Regions from separate parts of the Pseudomonas sp. TMW22091 genome, predicted to be linked through region 3. Evidence: predicted binding sites of a transcription regulator. Region 3 holds the regulator's gene; each other region holds the start of a gene.

Region 1 (5,549 bases), on a different contig from region 3:
ACCCGCAGCACTACAAAAGCTCGGTGGGTATGTTGTTTCTGAATCACATCGCCGAAGTCTTGGGCCGTGTGTTGCCGCGCTTTACCCACGCACTGCGTTCGGTACGTTAGTTGTGGAACGGCAACTGGACGCTTACTGCACTCACTTGCGCAGTGAGCGCCAAGTGTCGCCCCACACGCTGCAAGCCTATCGCCGCGACCTGAATAAGGTTCTGGCGTTTTGCGACAAAGCGTCCATCGCCAGTTGGGCCGCCCTGGATATACAACGCCTGCGCCAGCTTGTGTCGCGCTTGCACCAGCAAGGTCAATCATCACGCAGCATTGCGCGGCTGTTATCAGCCGTTCGCGGGCTTTACCACTACCTGAACCGTGAAGGCCTGTGCGACCACGACCCGGCCAATGGTCTTGCGCCGCCAAAGGGTGAACGTCGCCTGCCCAAAACCCTTGATACCGATAGAGCCCTTCAGTTACTGGAAGGAGCCGTTGAAGAGGACTTTCTGGCGCAGCGCGATCAAGCCATTCTGGAGCTGTTTTATTCCTCGGGCTTGCGCCTGTCAGAACTGACCGGGCTCAATCTGGAGCAACTGGACTTGGCCGATGGCCTGATTCAGGTGCTCGGCAAAGGCAGCAAGACCCGCGTGTTGCCCGTGGGCAGAAAAGCGCGTGAGGCCTTACAGGCGTGGTTGCCCCTGCGCGCACTGGCTAACCCGCAAGATGATGCCGTTTTTATCAGCCAGCGGGGCCAACGCCTGGGTCCCAGGGCAATTCAGCTACGGGTCAAAGCAGCAGGCGAGCGCGAGCTGGGCCAGAATCTGCATCCACACATGCTTCGCCACTCGTTTGCCAGCCACTTGCTGGAGTCTTCGCAGGACTTGCGTGCAGTGCAAGAGTTGCTGGGTCATGCCGACATCAAAACCACTCAAATCTATACCCACCTGGATTTCCAGCATCTGGCATCGGTTTATGACAGCGCCCACCCACGGGCCAAACGCAGCAAGGACAGTGAATGACGATTGAGCTGATTACCTTCGACCTCGACGACACACTGTGGGACACCGCCCCTGTGATCGTGCATGCAGAAACTCAATTGCGTGACTGGCTGTTGACTCATGCACCAAAAGCGGGCGCTCTTGATGTTGCCGACTTTCAAGCACTTCGCCTGCGGGTTTTAACGGAGCAACCCCAGCTTAAGCACCGAATCAGTGCACTGCGTCGTCGCGTGTTGTTTCACGCGCTTCAAGACACGGGTTACGCCAATGCTCAGCAGTTGGCTGATGAAGCGTTCGAGGTATTTATCGAAGCTCGGCATGCACTAGAGGTTTTCGAGCAGGCGCAACCGACGCTGGAGGCACTGGCCCGGGATTACGCGCTAGGCGTGGTGACCAATGGCAACGCTGATGTGCGGCGCATCGGGCTGGGGCATCATTTCAAATTCGTGCTGTGCGCCGAAGACATCGGAATCGCCAAGCCAGATGCACGGCTGTTTCACGAGGCATTGTTGCGGGGTGCCGTGATGGCAGGCGCAGCGGTGCATGTGGGCGATCATCCGGGTGATGATATTGCCGGTGCACAGCAAGCCGGTTTGCGGGCGGTGTGGTTCAACCCTGGCGGCAAGCACTGGGACGGCGACAAGGCTCCTGATGCCGAGATCGGGTGTTTGAGTGAGTTGCCGACGGTACTTAAGCAATTCAAATAACCACTTTTCGAACCCCACAAAAAAAACCCGCAGCGACGGCGGGTTTTCTTTTCAAGCCCAGTGGCAATCCTTAGATAGGACGGCTGCCGTACTTGTTGTCTGGCTTTTTGGGTGGGTCTGCCACCACATTCGCCTCGACTTCCTGCACCTTGCCACCACGGGAAAGGAACTCTTCCATCGCGCGAGCCAGAGCATCACGCTCTTTGTTTTTGGCTTCTACGCTGGGCAGGTCATCAACCGACACTGCAGCTTTGGATTTGCCTTTGGCCACAGGGACCGGCGTATCTTCGCCATCGTCGTCGGCCACGTCATCGGCAGCGGCTTCAAGACCCTCTTCGGTCTCGTCCTCGTCACCTACTTCGAGGTCATCATTTTCCAGATCGTCGTCGCTCATGTTCTACCTCATGACTTTCGTAAAGCAGATTATTTATATAGACCAGATGCGACAAATGTCGACCTCGGGTGGCGAAAAAGTAGCCCTGGTCAATCCCCGGCTTACGCCTCTTCACCGCGAAGGGTGATGAGGACTTTACAAGCACCGTCATATTCACGCTGCCCGTCCAAAAACACTGTGCCAGCGAGCCTTCTGCCACCGACCTTGCCCTACAGACACGATCTGCAACAGCCCGACTTGCAAAGCATGGAAACGTCAGGAGATTGTCCACGTCTTCATCTTGCACAGGGAGCAGCTTTGCTGCCCTCGGCGCGCATTCTAGCGTGCTCTAGAAAAAAACAAAGCAGCTAATAGTCGAGTTGTGCGGTAAGTGTTCATCCTACAAATTTTACCCGCCGGGATCCTTCTTAAAACTGTAGGAAAAATCATTGTCTTGAAGGGGATAACGCACATTCGAGACAAAAAAATACCCGGCAAGCCGGGTATTTTTAAAAAGTGCTACTTACAAGTTGTAGCCTCTTTCGTTGTGTTGAGCCAGATCCAGACCAACCGCCTCTTCCTCTTCAGTCACTCGAAGGCCCATGACGGCATCCAGCACCTTGAGAATGATGAAGGTCACCACCGCTGTGTAGACGATGGTAAAGGCGACGCCTTTGAACTGAATCCAGACTTGGGCACCAATGTCGGTTACCGCGCCGAAACCACCCACTGCAGGGGCCGCAAACACGCCGGTCAGAATGGCGCCTACGATACCGCCGATGCCGTGAACACCAAACGCATCCAGCGAATCGTCATATCCCAGCTTGCGCTTGAGTGCGGTGGCGCACAGGAAGCAGATCACGCCTGCTGACAGGCCGATCACAATGGAACCCATAGGGCCTACGGTGCCTGCGGCGGGAGTGATAGCCACAAGGCCGGCTACCACGCCTGAGGCGATGCCCAAGGCACTTGGCTTGCCGTGGGTGATCCACTCGGCAAACATCCAGCCCAGTGCAGCAGCGGCCGTGGCAATCTGCGTCACCAGCATGGCCATGCCCGCAGTGCCGTTAGCGGCGGCGGCGGAGCCTGCGTTGAAGCCGAACCAGCCGATCCACAGCATGGCGGCACCGACCAGGGTGTAACCCAGGTTATGGGGAGCCATCGGGGTGGTTGGGTAGCCTTTGCGCTTGCCCAGTACGATGCACGCCACCAGACCTGCGATACCGGCGTTGATGTGCACCACTGTGCCGCCCGCGAAGTCGAGCACACCCCAGTCCCACATCAGACCGCCAGGACCGCTCCAGACCATGTGCGCGATAGGCGCATAAACCAGCGTGAACCACACGCCCATGAAGATCAGCATGGCCGAGAACTTCATGCGTTCAGCAAAGGCGCCTACGATCAGTGCCGGGGTGATGATGGCAAAGGTCATCTGGAAGGTGATGAACACTGCTTCAGGGAACAGTGCCGTGGCCGAGGTGAGGCTGGCCGGCGTCACGCCCACCAGAAATGCCTTGCCGAAACCGCCGATGAACGAGTTGAAGTTGGTGACGCCTTCTTCCATGCCCGTCGTATCAAACGTAATGCTGTAGCCGTAAATGACCCACAGAATGCTGATCAGCCCGGTAATGGCAAAGCACTGCATCATCACGGATAGAATATTTTTGGAGCGCACCATGCCGCCGTAAAACAGCGCAAGGCCGGGAATGGTCATCAACAGCACCAAAGCGGTTGCAGTCAGCATCCAGGCGGTATCGCCGGAGTTCAGGACTGGAGCGGCCACTTCGTCTGCGGCCATGGCCAGGCCAGGCATTACGACAGACAACAGGGCTCCGAGCCCTGCGAATTTACGCAGAGTCATTGTGTTTTCTCCTGGGGCGTTGGGGTTTGGCGGCTTAGATTGCGTCGGTATCGGTTTCGCCGGTACGGATGCGAATAGCCTGTTCCAGATTGACTACAAAAATCTTGCCGTCACCGATTTTGCCGGTGTTGGCAGCCTTGGTTATCGCCTCGATAACCCGGTCAAGATCTTTGTCGTCAATGGCGACATCAATCTTCACCTTTGGCAGAAAATCGACCACATATTCCGCACCGCGATACAGCTCGGTGTGACCTTTCTGACGGCCGAAGCCTTTAACCTCAGTAACGGTAATGCCCTGCACGCCGATTTCAGACAGCGACTCGCGTACGTCGTCTAACTTGAACGGCTTGATAATGGCGGTGACTAGCTTCATGAAACTTCTCCCGAATTGGTGGACTTGCCCCAGGAAAACAAACCCGGCTCAAGTCTAAGCGCAGTGTCTGGCTTTGTAACGCGTCGTTGCCAGTTGCAAGCAACACAACGTGTATCAATCGCTGGTGACGAAAACACTCCCTGAACCACCTGCCGCACTACCATCGTCACAGCAACTGCATCAGTACATGAGTCACTGGCAACTAAGCAGAAACCTTGCCATGTCTGAAAAAACCAATCATTACAGTCAATTATCATGAACAGATGGCATTTTGCTCTTGCGCTGACGGCATTTATGCACCCAAACAGTGCACAGCTTGCGAGCAGCCTGCGCGAAAGCTGTGCGCCGAGCCGTGTACATGGGGCCCAAAGCCTGCGTGCTACACTCGCCACCATCAGTTTTCAGGACCTTACCCATGCTCGCTCCCAAAGACCTTCTCGACGCCCTGAGTGGCCAAGCCTCCCGTTTGTTCAGTGGCGAAACGCCGTTGCCACGTAACGAAATCGAAAGCCAGTTCAAAGCCTTGCTGCAAAGTGGCTTCAGCAAACTGGACCTGGTCAGCCGCGAAGAATTCGACAGCCAAATGGTGGTACTGGCCCGCACCCGCGCTCGTCTCGAAAGCCTGGAAGCCAAAGTCGCGGAGCTTGAAGCCAAGCTGTTGCCGCCCGGCGAATAACGCTCGACGGCGGTGCGTTAGCTCACGATCTTTAGCTCTAAGAGCGGATAGCCGCATCGTCGTACAAACACATCCCGTATCCATTCACGCCCTGCCCTTGGCCTGTGATTCGCGCACCATGCGTCTTTTGCCCGCTCAAGGAATGAGTCATGTCGCTGGCCATCGTTTACAGCCGCGCCCAAGTCGGTGTGGAGGCGCCCGCCGTCACGGTTGAGGTTCATCTGGCGAATGGTTTGCCAGCGCTGACACTGGTCGGGCTGCCCGAAACAGCGGTCAAGGAAAGCAAGGACAGGGTACGAAGCGCCATTCTGAATTCGGGGTTTGATTTCCCCGCCCGACGCATCACCTTGAATCTGGCGCCCGCCGACTTACCCAAAGATGGCGGACGCTTTGATCTGGCGATAGCGCTGGGCATATTGGCTGCCAGTGGGCAAATGCCCGCAGCGGCGCTGGAACAAGTGGAGTGTCTCGGTGAATTGGCGTTATCCGGCGCTATTCGGCCTGTGCAGGGCGTACTCCCGGCCGCACTGGTGGCTCGTGCGGCGGGTCGTGCTCTGGTTGTGCCGATGGC
Region 2 (5,549 bases), on a different contig from region 3:
CCGCCGGGGCCTGTCAGCAGGACATCGCGCAGCTCACAACGGCCCTCGACCACATCGGCCAGGGTGTATTTGGGGGTCAGCCCCAGCAGGACATCAACGTTAGCCAACCCAAGATCAGCGTCCATCAACATCACACGCCGACCCAGTTCGGCCAACGCGATGGACAAATTCACTGACACGTTAGTTTTACCGACGCCACCTTTGCCGCCGGTCACTGCGATCACCTGTACGGGATGCATGCTGCCCATGATCTTTCTTACCTTGTCTTTCTTAGACGCGGCTACAACGGCTGGCTGCGTGTGCCCGAAGGCACCACACCTTGCAAACCATCGGTGTAGGTACATTGCAACTCATATTGACTCGCTTAACCGACCCGCTCGGGGGGGCTGGTATAGATATCAGCGAACATATCGGCCATGGCCTCCTCGCTGGGATCTTCCTGCATTTGCACACTGACTGCACGACTCACCAACTGATGACGACGCGGCAGATGCAGGTCGTCGGGGATACGCGGGCCGTCAGTCAGATACGCCACCGGCAAATCGTTGCTGATTGCCAGGCTCAGCACTTCGCCCAAACAGGCCGTTTCATCGAGTTTAGTCAGAATGCAACCGGCCAGCCCGCAGCGTTTATAGCTGAGGTAGGCGGCCTGCAACACCTGCTTCTGACTGGTGGTGGCCAGCACCAGGTAATTACGTGCCTTGATCCCGCGTCCCGCCAGGCTTTCCAGTTGCAGACGCAGCGCCGGGTCACTGGCTTGCAGGCCTGCAGTGTCAATCAACACCACGCGCTTGCGCACCAAGGGCTCGAGCGTCTGACCCAACGACTGGCCCGGCGCTACGTGAGTTACCGGAACATTGAGAATTCGGCCCAGGGTCTTGAGTTGCTCCTGAGCGCCAATACGAAAGCTATCCATGCTCACCAATGCGATGTGTTGCGCGCCGTACTTGAGTACATATCGCGCCGCCAGCTTAGCCAGCGTTGTGGTTTTACCCATACCAGCCGGGCCGACCATAGCGATCACGCCGCCTTCTTCAAGCGGCTCGATTTCCGGGGTCGTAATCATCCTCGCCAGATGCGCCAACAGCATGCGCCAGGCCTGACGTGGCTCTTCAATTTCGGCAACTTGCGCCAATAGATCACGGGACAACGGCCCCGACAAACCAATACGTTGCAACCGGCGCCACAAATTTGCTTGCGCAGGCTTGGCACCTTGCAACTGATTCCAGGCAAGCGAGCCCAGTTGCACTTCGAGTAATTCACGCAGGCCATTGAGCTCTGAACGCATGCTGTCAAAGACACGACGGTCAATGCCGGTCGAAGGCGTCGCAGCCGGGCGCGGCGGCTCTTCGAGCGTCGGCTCAATCAACGGCTCGGCAGCCGTCAAGGGCAAGCCGGCAAACAGCTGGCGGTTTACATCACCGTCGCCTTCGCTGCGCAGGCTTAGCTCGGCCTGCGCCGAGACTATTTTGGACTGGGTTTTGCGCAGCTCTTCTTCAAGCTCTACGTTCGGCACGCGGGGGGCCAAGGCAGACAGCTTGTAATCCAGCGCTGCGGTCAACTCAACGCCGCCGGCAATGCGGCGATTGCCAATAATGGCGGCATCAGCGCCCAACTCATCACGAATCAGCTTCATGGCCTGACGCATATCGGCGGCGAAAAATCGCTTCACTTGCATAAATCAAACCCTCAGCCGTTCGGGCCTACTGTCGCAACAATCGTGACTTGCTTGTTATCCGGGATTTCCTGGTACGCCAGCACATGCAGGTTAGGTACCGCCAAACGGCCAAACCGCGAAAGCATTGCGCGTACCGGGCCTGCCACCAGCAAGATCACCGGGTTGCCTTGCATTTCCTGACGCTGAGCCGCGTCAATCAATGAGCGCTGTAGCTTTTCAGCCATGCTCGGCTCCAGCAAAACGCCCTCTTCCTGGCCTTGTCCGGCCTTTTGCAAACTATTGAGCAATATTTGTTCCAACCTGGGTTCCAGGGTGATAACAGGCAGCTCGGACTCAACGCCTACAATGCTTTGCACGATAGCGCGGGACAACCCGACACGCACGGCGGCCACCAAAGCGGCAGTATCTTGACTCTTGTGAGCATTGTTGGCGACGGCCTCGGCAATGCTGCGAATATCGCGCACGGGCACCTGCTCGGCCAGCAGCGCCTGCAACACTTTGAGCAGCTGTGAGAGGCTCAATACGCCCGGTACCAGTTCTTCTGCCAATTTGGGCGAAGACTTGGCCAGCAACTGCATCAATTGCTGCACTTCCTCATGACCGATCAGCTCATGGGAGTGCTTGTACAGAATCTGGTTCAAATGGGTGGCCACGACCGTGCTGGCGTCAACCACGGTGTAACCCAGCGACTGGGCCTGATTGCGCTGGCTGACCTCGATCCACACCGCTTCGAGGCCAAAGGCCGGGTCTTGGGTGGTGATGCCGTTGAGCGTGCCAAACACCTGCCCCGGGTTGATTGCCATTTCTCGATCCGGGTAAATCTCGGCCTCGGCCAGAATCACGCCCATCAAGGTCAAGCGGTAGGCGCTGGGGGCCAGATCAAGGTTGTCGCGAATGTGCACGGTAGGCATCAGAAAGCCCAGATCCTGTGAAAGCTTCTTGCGCACACCCTTGATCCGCGCCAGCAATTGACCACCCTGATTGCGGTCCACCAACGGAATAAGTCGATAACCCACTTCAAGGCCAATCATGTCGATAGGCGTGACGTCATCCCAACCCAGCTCTTTGGTCTCTTGGGCACGGGCCGGGGACGGCAGCAGGTCTTGTTGCAACTTCACTTCCTGCAAGGCTTGAGTTTTGGCTGCGTTTTGCTTCTTCCACATCAAATACGCCACGCCACCGGCGACAGCCGCCAGGCTCAGAAAGGAGAAGTGCGGCATGCCCGGCACGATACCCATGACCGCCATCAAGCCCGCCGACACCGCCAAGGCTTTGGGCGAGGCAAACATCTGCCGGTTGATCTGCTTGCCCATGTCTTCGGAGCCAGAGGCACGGGTAACCATAATCGCCGCAGCGGTGGACAGCAGCAACGAAGGCAGCTGCGCCACCAAACCGTCACCGATGGTCAGCAAGGCGTAAACCTTGCCGGCGTCGGTAAAGGTCATGCCGTGCTGAAAGATACCCACCGCGATGCCGCCGATCAGGTTAATAAACAGGATCAACAGACCGGCGATGGCATCACCGCGCACGAATTTACTGGCGCCGTCCATCGAGCCGTAGAACTCGGCCTCCTGGGCGACTTCCTGACGACGCAGCTTGGCTTGATTCTGATCGATCAGGCCCGCGTTGAGGTCAGCATCAATGGCCATTTGCTTACCGGGCATGGCGTCGAGGGTGAAGCGTGCGCTCACCTCGGAAATGCGCCCGGCACCTTTGGTCACAACCACAAAGTTGATGATCATCAAAATGGCGAAGACCACGATACCAACGACATAATTGCCGCCGATCACCACCTCGCCAAAGGCCTGAATCACCTTGCCGGCCGCGGCATGACCGTCCTGACCGTGGAGCATGACCACTCGGGTGGAAGCCACGTTGAGTGCCAGGCGCATCAACGTCGCGACCAGCAAAATAGTGGGGAATACCGCGAAATCCAACGGGCGCAGCGCGTAGACGCAGACCAGCAGCACAACGATGGAGAGGGCAATGTTGAAGGTAAAGAACACATCGAGGAGAAAAGGCGGAATCGGCAACATCATCATTGCCAGCATCACCAACAGCAGCAACGGCACGCCCAACTGCCCTTGCCCCAAACCGGCCAGGCCATTACGGGCTGTGTTGATTAACTGAGAGCGATCCAATGACATTGCAACAAACCTTTAGCAAACTTTTGACGCTGAATGCGCCGTAAAGCCTGCCTTTGCAAGAAGCCTTCCAACTTTGGCCAATTGCCACATCAGAATCAAAAGCTACCCTCACCCTAACCCTCTCCCAGAGGGAGAGGGGACTAGGTTGTTGGCGTTGCGGATATCCGCTTTTAGCCCCCCTCTACCTCTGCCTCTGCGAGAAAAGGCTTGATGGGTGGCGTTGCGGATATCCTCTTTTAGCCCCCCTCTACCTCTGCCTCTGCGAGAAAGGGCTTGATGGTTGCCATTGCGCACATCTGCTTTTAGTCCCCTCTCCCTCTGGGAGAGGGCTAGGGTGAGGGTATGGGACCCGCCATCAATTCCAGCGCCATTCACCCAAATCAATCACCAGGCACGCGCTGCTGTTGGCACCAAACACCACGTCAATCTTGCGATTAGGCTCGTAACGCTCGCTACCATGCCCACCAATCAAGATGTCGCCACAACGACCATCACGGGTTCGCGGACGATCTTTCCAGACCGGTACGCTGTCCAACTGCAACTGACGCACCAGGTTGCACAGGATAAAACTGCGCACACAACGCCCATTGATGCCTTCAAAGCTCAGAGATTTGCGCAAAAATTGCAGGATGCTGTCACGCTCCTTGAAACACCGATCCATGATCGCGGAGTAATACTCCTCACTGCCCCACCCTTGCGGAGCTGTGGGCAAAGAAATGACTGCCAGCAAGTTGGAGCCTTCGGTGCTAAACCCGACGATGCGTTGATCCGATAATTGATCTATCCAGAAAATCGCAAAAGTACCCTCCAGCGCAGGGAACTTGGGGAATAGCCCATCCAGATCCACATGGGCCGTGGCAAAAGAATCACTCAACGCATAAGTTCGAACAGCACCATCAGGAATCAGGGTTAACTCGATCGACATCGCGCCTCTCCTTGCCTGCACACGAATTAATATGACACCTGCCGTTTCAAGTTAAGCAGATTTGCACGAAGCCTCTACTGACAAAAATGACAGTGAATCGGTCAATCCTGACAGCACCCCGAGAATCGCATGTTGAGACTCCGGTTATTCATCGCGACGTAAATCCGGCGGAATCGGCAAATCGTCAAGGGGATCAGGCCGCTTGCCCTTCCCAGCCTGGTGTTGGCGAATCTGGTACACGTACGCCAGCACCTGCGCCACGGCCAGGTACAACCCCGCCGGGATTTCCTGCTCGAGCTCGGTGGAGTAATAGATTGACCGCGCCAATGCAGGTGATTCCAGCAGCAAAATGTTGTGCTTGGCGCCGATCTCACGAATTTTCAATGCCAGAAAATCACTGCCCTTGGCCAGCAACATCGGCGCCCCACCCTTCTCCGGGTCGTATTTGAGCGCCACCGCGTAATGGGTCGGGTTGGTGATGATCACATCAGCGTCCGGAATGGCCGACATCATGCGTCGCTGGGACATCTCCCTTTGCAACTGGCGAATGCGCTGCTTGACCTCAGGACGACCCTCCTGATCCTTGTGCTCGTCGCGCACTTCCTGCTTGGTCATCAACAGCTTCTTGTGGCTTTCCCACAACTGCACCGGCACGTCCACCGCTGCGATCAGGATCAACCCGCAAGCCATCCACAAAGCGCTCCAGGCCACCACCTGCAGACTGTGAATCACCGCCTGCTCAAGGGGTTCCTGAGCAATACGCAACAAGTCGTCAATATCGGACTTCAAGACCAGCAAC
Region 3 (5,549 bases):
TCTTCGAGGACAGCCAGTGCAGTGCTTTTTCCGGAGCCTGAGCGTCCGCTAACGATGACTAAGCGCATGATTAATGATCGCTCTGTACGTCCAGAACAACCTTATACAGCTCTTCGTTGCTGCTGGCTGCGCGCAGTTGGTCGCGCACGTCTTTGCGGTCGAGCATGCTGGCGATCTGCCTGAGCAGTTCCAGATGAGCATCGGTGGCCGCTTCAGGCACGAGCAAAACGAATAGCAGGTCGACTGGCGCGCCATCAATGGCGTCGAAATCTATGGGCGCATCGAGGTGCAACAAGGCGCTGACAGGCGCCTCGCAACCCTTGAGGCGGCAATGAGGTATGGCAATGCCGTTACCAAAACCGGTGGAACCCAGTTTTTCACGGGCAAGCAAACTCTCGTAAACGTCCTGCATGGCCAGATCAGGCACCTGATCGTGAATCAGCTTGGCAGTGTGTTCGAGTACGCGCTTTTTACTGCCGCCCGGCACGTTCACAAGGGAACGGCCAGGGGTCAGGATATTTTCAAGTCGAATCATGGGTATGGAGTATTAACGCCCCGTTGCGCCTTGAAGCAGGCTTTGGGACTTTTCCTTATGTTTTTTCAGTTGGCGATCGAGCTTGTCAGCGAGCAGGTCGATTGCAGCATACATATCGGTATGCTCTGCGTTCGCAACGACTTCCTTCGGACCCTTGGGGATATGCAGGGTGGCTTCAATCTTCTGCTGAAGTTTTTCGACTTTCATGATGACCTGTGCATTGGTGATCTTGTCGAAATGGTTCTCCAGGCGTTTGAATTTTTCGCCTATGTAAGCGCGTAACGCGTCGGTGACTTCCAGATGCTGTCCACTGATGTTGATTTGCATGCAGTTTCTCCTTCGGTTGCCATTGCATAAAGTGGCAGGCCGAACAGCCTGCCACTGAAACGCGGTGGCCCGTGGCTTACATCAACCTCTTGCGTTCGCTGGAAGGCGCTATCCCGAGGGATTCGCGGTACTTCGCGACGGTGCGACGGGCCACTTGAATACCTTGTGCCTCCAGTAAACCAGCGATCTTGCTGTCACTCAACGGCTTTTTCTGATTTTCAGCCGCCACCAGTTTTTTAATGATGGCGCGGATCGCTGTGGACGAGCATTCGCCCCCTTCAGAAGTGCTGACGTGGCTGGAGAAAAAGTACTTCAACTCATAAATGCCGCGGGGCGTATGCATGAACTTTTGCGTGGTCACCCGGGAAATGGTCGACTCGTGCATGCCTACTGCTTCGGCAATGTCATGCAGCACCAAAGGCTTCATGGCTTCATCACCATATTCCAGAAAGCCGCGCTGGTGCTCGACGATTTGCGTCGCCACTTTCATCAGCGTTTCATTGCGGCTTTGCAGGCTTTTGATAAACCAGCGAGCTTCTTGCAACTGATTGCGCATGAAGGTGTTGTCGGCGCTGGTATCAGCGCGGCGCACAAAACCAGCGTATTGAGGGTTTACCCGCAAACGTGGCATGGACTCCTGATTAAGCTCAACCAGCCAGCGATCATTGTCCTTGCGCACAATCACGTCCGGTACCACGTATTCGGCTTCGCTGGACTCGATTTGCGAGCCGGGGCGCGGGTTGAGGCTTTGTATCAGTTCAATGACCTGACGCAGCTCATCTTCCTTGAGCTTCATGCGGCGCATGAGCTGACTGTAATCGCGGGCGCCCAAGAGGTCGATGTAGTCCGTTACCAGGCGCTTGGCTTCATTGAGCCATAGCGTTTTGGACGGCAGCTGGCGCAATTGAAGAAGCAGACACTCACTGAGGTTGCGGGCGCCAATCCCAGCTGGTTCGAATTGCTGAATGCGGTGCAGAACGGCTTCGATCTCATCGAGTTCGATGTCGAGTTCTGGGTCGAATGCCTCAAGGATTTCGTCTAGTGACTCGTCGAGATACCCTTGGTTGTTGATGCAGTCGATGAGCGTTACGCCAATCAGCCGGTCAGTGTCTGACATGGGTGCCAGATTCAGTTGCCACAGCAGGTGGCTTTGCAGGCTTTCGCCGGCCGAGGTGCGGGTGGTGAAGTCCCACTCGTCATCATCGTTGCTTGGCAGGCTGCTGGCGCTGGTTTGGTAGACGTCTTCCCAAGCCGTGTCGACAGGCAGCTCATTGGGAATGCGTTCGTTCCATTCACCTTCTTCCAGGTTGTCCACGGTGGGTGTGGACTCCTGATACGACGGCTCCTGAATATCGTTATTGGGTTTTTGCTCGATGTTGTCGGCCAGAGGGTCTGAATTGTCGAAGTCGTCGCCTTCTTCCTGGCGCTCGAGCATTGGATTTGATTCCAGAGCCTCCTGGATTTCCTGTTGCAGATCCAGGGTGGACAATTGGAGCAGACGGATGGCCTGTTGCAGCTGCGGTGTCATCGTCAGCTGTTGGCCCATTCTCAGGACTAGCGATGGTTTCATGGCTGGGGCTTAAGACCTTATTCGCCGGCGCGCATGGCGCCATCCACTACCAAGGCGCGTGAGCGCCAAACATAAGCAAATTATATGCCTGAACCCAGTACGTTTGACTAGGGGCGTTTCCAATTAGTTTGAGATGTTTTCAGAAGCGGCGTGCAAGCGGGCCCCAAATGCGAAAAAACCTTGACCGTCATAATGATGTTCAAGGTTTATCGCTACAAGGGGCCACTCACGATGGGGTTTACAAGCGGAACTCATGCCCCAGATACACTTCGCGAACCAACTTGTTGGCCAAAATGGTTTCAGCATCGCCTTCTGCGATCAGTTGACCGTCGTTGACGATGTAGGCAGTTTCACAGATATCGAGGGTTTCACGCACGTTGTGGTCTGTGATCAGCACGCCAATGCCTTTGGCTTTGAGGTGGTGAATGATCTGTTTAATATCACCCACGGAAATGGGGTCAACGCCGGCAAAAGGTTCGTCGAGCAGGATGAACTTCGGAGCGGTAGCCAGAGCGCGGGCAATTTCTACCCGACGTCGCTCACCACCGGACAAGCTCATGCCCAGGCTGTCGCGGATATGATTGATATGGAATTCCTGCAGCAGGCTTTCCAGCTCTTTACGGCGACCGGCCTTGTCGAGCTCCTTGCGCGTTTCGAGAATCGCCATGATGTTGTCGGCAACCGACAGCTTGCGGAAGATTGACGCTTCCTGTGGCAAGTACCCGATACCGGCACGTGCGCGGCCGTGCATGGGTTGGTGGCTGACATCCAGATCATCGATCAGCACGCGACCCTGATCGGCCTGAACCAGGCCGACAATCATATAAAAGCACGTGGTCTTGCCTGCGCCGTTAGGGCCAAGCAAGCCTACGATTTGCCCGCTGTCGATTGACAAGCTGACATCGCGTACCACTTGGCGACTCTTGTAGCTTTTAGCCAAATGCTGGGCTTTCAGAGTAGCCATTAACGGGCCTTCTGCTGGTCAGTTTTCTTCTTCGGCTGGATGACCATATCGATGCGTGGTCGCGGTGCGGTGACATTAGAGCCATTGGCACGGCCAGCGTTAGCCACTTGCTTGACGGTGTCGTAGACGATTTTCTCGCCTTCGGTGGTGTTGCCGTCATTGATAACCTTGGCCTTGTCGATCAGTACGATGCGATTTTGAGGCGCATGGTATTGGATCGTTACAGCATAGGCCTGCACGGGCTTTGGATCAGTGGCTTTTTGCAATTGCTCGAAGTAAGCCAGATTGCCCACCGACGTCACAACGTCAATTTCGCCCGCAGCGTTACGGGTGATGGTTACCTTGTTGCCGGTAATCTTCATCGAGCCTTGGGTGATGATGACGTCGCCCTTGTAGGTAGCGACCCCGTTTTTGTCATCCAGCTGCGCATCATCAGCCTGGATGTGAATAGGCTGTTCATTGTCGTTCGGCAGAGCCCAGGCGCTCGCGCTTCCCAGTGCTGCGCTCAGGCTGAGCAATAATGGGAGGGTTTTAACGAGACTCATACTGTCCTCTTACGTTGGACAGCAGGTCCATCCTGCCGTCTTTCAAATATGCTTTCATTCCCTTGCCAGTCGTTACACCGCCAGCGCCGTCGATTCTAACGTCTCGGTCGGTCTGCGCATATTGCTTCTGAGGGAAAACAGTCATGCGGGTGCTGGTAATAATGGTGGTGCGATCTTTTTCGTCGGTACGGGCTACGCGCACCGAGTCGATCAGCTCAACTTCAGTACCGTCCGGGTTCACTTCACCGTGCTCGCTTTGTACGTGCCACGGATAGGCTGTGCCGCGATACATTTGCAGGTCGGGAGTGGTCAGCAAGGTGACTTCGGATGCCTTCAAGTGTTCAACCTTGTCGGCGGTCATTTCGTACTGCAACTTGCCGTCCGGTAAATATTGAAGGCTGCGCGTTTTCAGGGCGTAGTAGTCAATGGCGCCTTCATCAACAGCCACGGGAGGGCGGTCGAGAAAGCGTTCCGGGCTGATATTCCAGTAGCCAACAGCCGCGAACAACGCGGCAATGACTGTGAATAGCAGGATGTTGCGAATCTTTTTGCTCAGCATATAAAGCTCTATAGGTAGGCGGCGAGGGCAGCATCAAGGCGGCCTTGGGCTCGCAGAATCAGCTCGCAAAATTCGCGTGCTGCACCTTCGCCGCCTCGCGCCTGGGTAACCCCATGGGCGTGCTGGCGAACAAAACTTGCCGCATTGGCAACCGCCATGCCCAAGCCTACGCGGCGTATAACCGGCAAGTCGGGTAAGTCGTCGCCCAAATAAGCAACCTGCTCATAGCTTAGGTTGAGTTGGCCGAGAAGCTCGTCCAAAACCACTAATTTGTCTTCGCGGCCCTGATACAGATGTGGGATGCCCAGATTTTGCGCGCGACGCTCAACCGCAGGCGTCTTGCGACCGCTGATAATGGCTGTTTGAACGCCCGCAGCCATCAGCATTTTAATGCCCTGACCATCGAGTGTACTGAACGACTTGAATTCGCTGCCGTCTTCAAGGAAGTACAGCCGCCCATCTGTCAGCACGCCATCGACGTCGAAGACGGCCAGCTTAATACCTTTACCGCGTTTAAGCAGTTCTTGAGTCATTACATCACTCCTGCGCGCAGCAAGTCGTGCATGTTCAAGGCGCCTACCGGGCGGTCTTCCTTGTCGACAACCACCAGTGCGCTGATTTTATGGTCTTCCATGATCTTCAGGGCTTCGGCTGCGAGCATGTCGGCTCGTGCCGTTTTGCCATGTGGGGTCATGACCGTGTCGATGATGGCATTGCGAATATCGATCTCGCGATCCAGCGTGCGACGCAAGTCGCCGTCGGTGAAGATCCCGGCCAGACGGCCATCTTCTTCTATAACCACGGTCATGCCGAGGCCTTTATGGGTCATTTCCATCAACGCATCTTTGAGCAAGGTGCCGCGAACCACGTGCGGCAATTCATCACCCGAGTGCATGACGTTTTCGACTTTCAACAGCAAGCGTCGACCCAGAGCGCCACCTGGATGGGAAAAAGCAAAGTCTTCGGCGGTGAAGCCGCGCGCTTCAAGCAAAGCTATGGCCAGCGCGTCGCCCAGTACCAATGCCGCAGTGGTCGATGAGGTGGGCGCC

What was found. Region 3 encodes sigma-54, which starts transcription at its own class of promoters, with help from an activator protein. Its sites were predicted from a motif close to ANTGGCATNNANNTTGCTNT; they were not measured.
Region 1: glnK (P-II family nitrogen regulator) is a predicted target of sigma-54. The motif match lies at 4,506-4,525, and genes of this name have one in related genera.
Region 2: flhA (flagellar biosynthesis protein FlhA) is a predicted target of sigma-54. The motif match lies at 4,094-4,113, and genes of this name have one in related genera.

The regions. Positions count from the first base shown of each region.
Region 1 covers NZ_SCFI01000002.1:285,247-290,795, reverse strand. Annotated here, with positions in the region: gene EQV93_RS05055 (DUF484 family protein) at 1-110, shown strand, start outside; gene xerC (tyrosine recombinase XerC) at 113-1,009, shown strand; gene EQV93_RS05045 (HAD family hydrolase) at 1,006-1,695, shown strand; gene sutA (transcriptional regulator SutA) at 1,766-2,089, opposite strand; gene EQV93_RS05035 (ammonium transporter) at 2,592-3,929, opposite strand; gene glnK (P-II family nitrogen regulator) at 3,964-4,302, opposite strand; gene EQV93_RS05025 (accessory factor UbiK family protein) at 4,718-4,978, shown strand; gene EQV93_RS05020 (YifB family Mg chelatase-like AAA ATPase) at 5,128-5,549, shown strand, end outside.
Region 2 covers NZ_SCFI01000003.1:500,911-506,459, forward strand. Annotated here, with positions in the region: gene fleN (flagellar synthesis regulator FleN) at 1-248, opposite strand, end outside; gene flhF (flagellar biosynthesis protein FlhF) at 365-1,678, opposite strand; gene flhA (flagellar biosynthesis protein FlhA) at 1,690-3,819, opposite strand; gene EQV93_RS08975 (hypothetical protein) at 4,181-4,750, opposite strand; gene flhB (flagellar biosynthesis protein FlhB) at 4,895-5,549, opposite strand, start outside.
Region 3 covers NZ_SCFI01000011.1:106,705-112,253, forward strand. Annotated here, with positions in the region: gene rapZ (RNase adapter RapZ) at 1-68, opposite strand, end outside; gene ptsN (PTS IIA-like nitrogen regulatory protein PtsN) at 71-535, opposite strand; gene hpf (ribosome hibernation-promoting factor, HPF/YfiA family) at 548-862, opposite strand; gene EQV93_RS18660 (RNA polymerase factor sigma-54) at 939-2,432, opposite strand; gene lptB (LPS export ABC transporter ATP-binding protein) at 2,671-3,396, opposite strand; gene lptA (lipopolysaccharide transport periplasmic protein LptA) at 3,396-3,941, opposite strand; gene lptC (LPS export ABC transporter periplasmic protein LptC) at 3,928-4,500, opposite strand; gene EQV93_RS18680 (KdsC family phosphatase) at 4,509-5,033, opposite strand; gene EQV93_RS18685 (KpsF/GutQ family sugar-phosphate isomerase) at 5,033-5,549, opposite strand, start outside.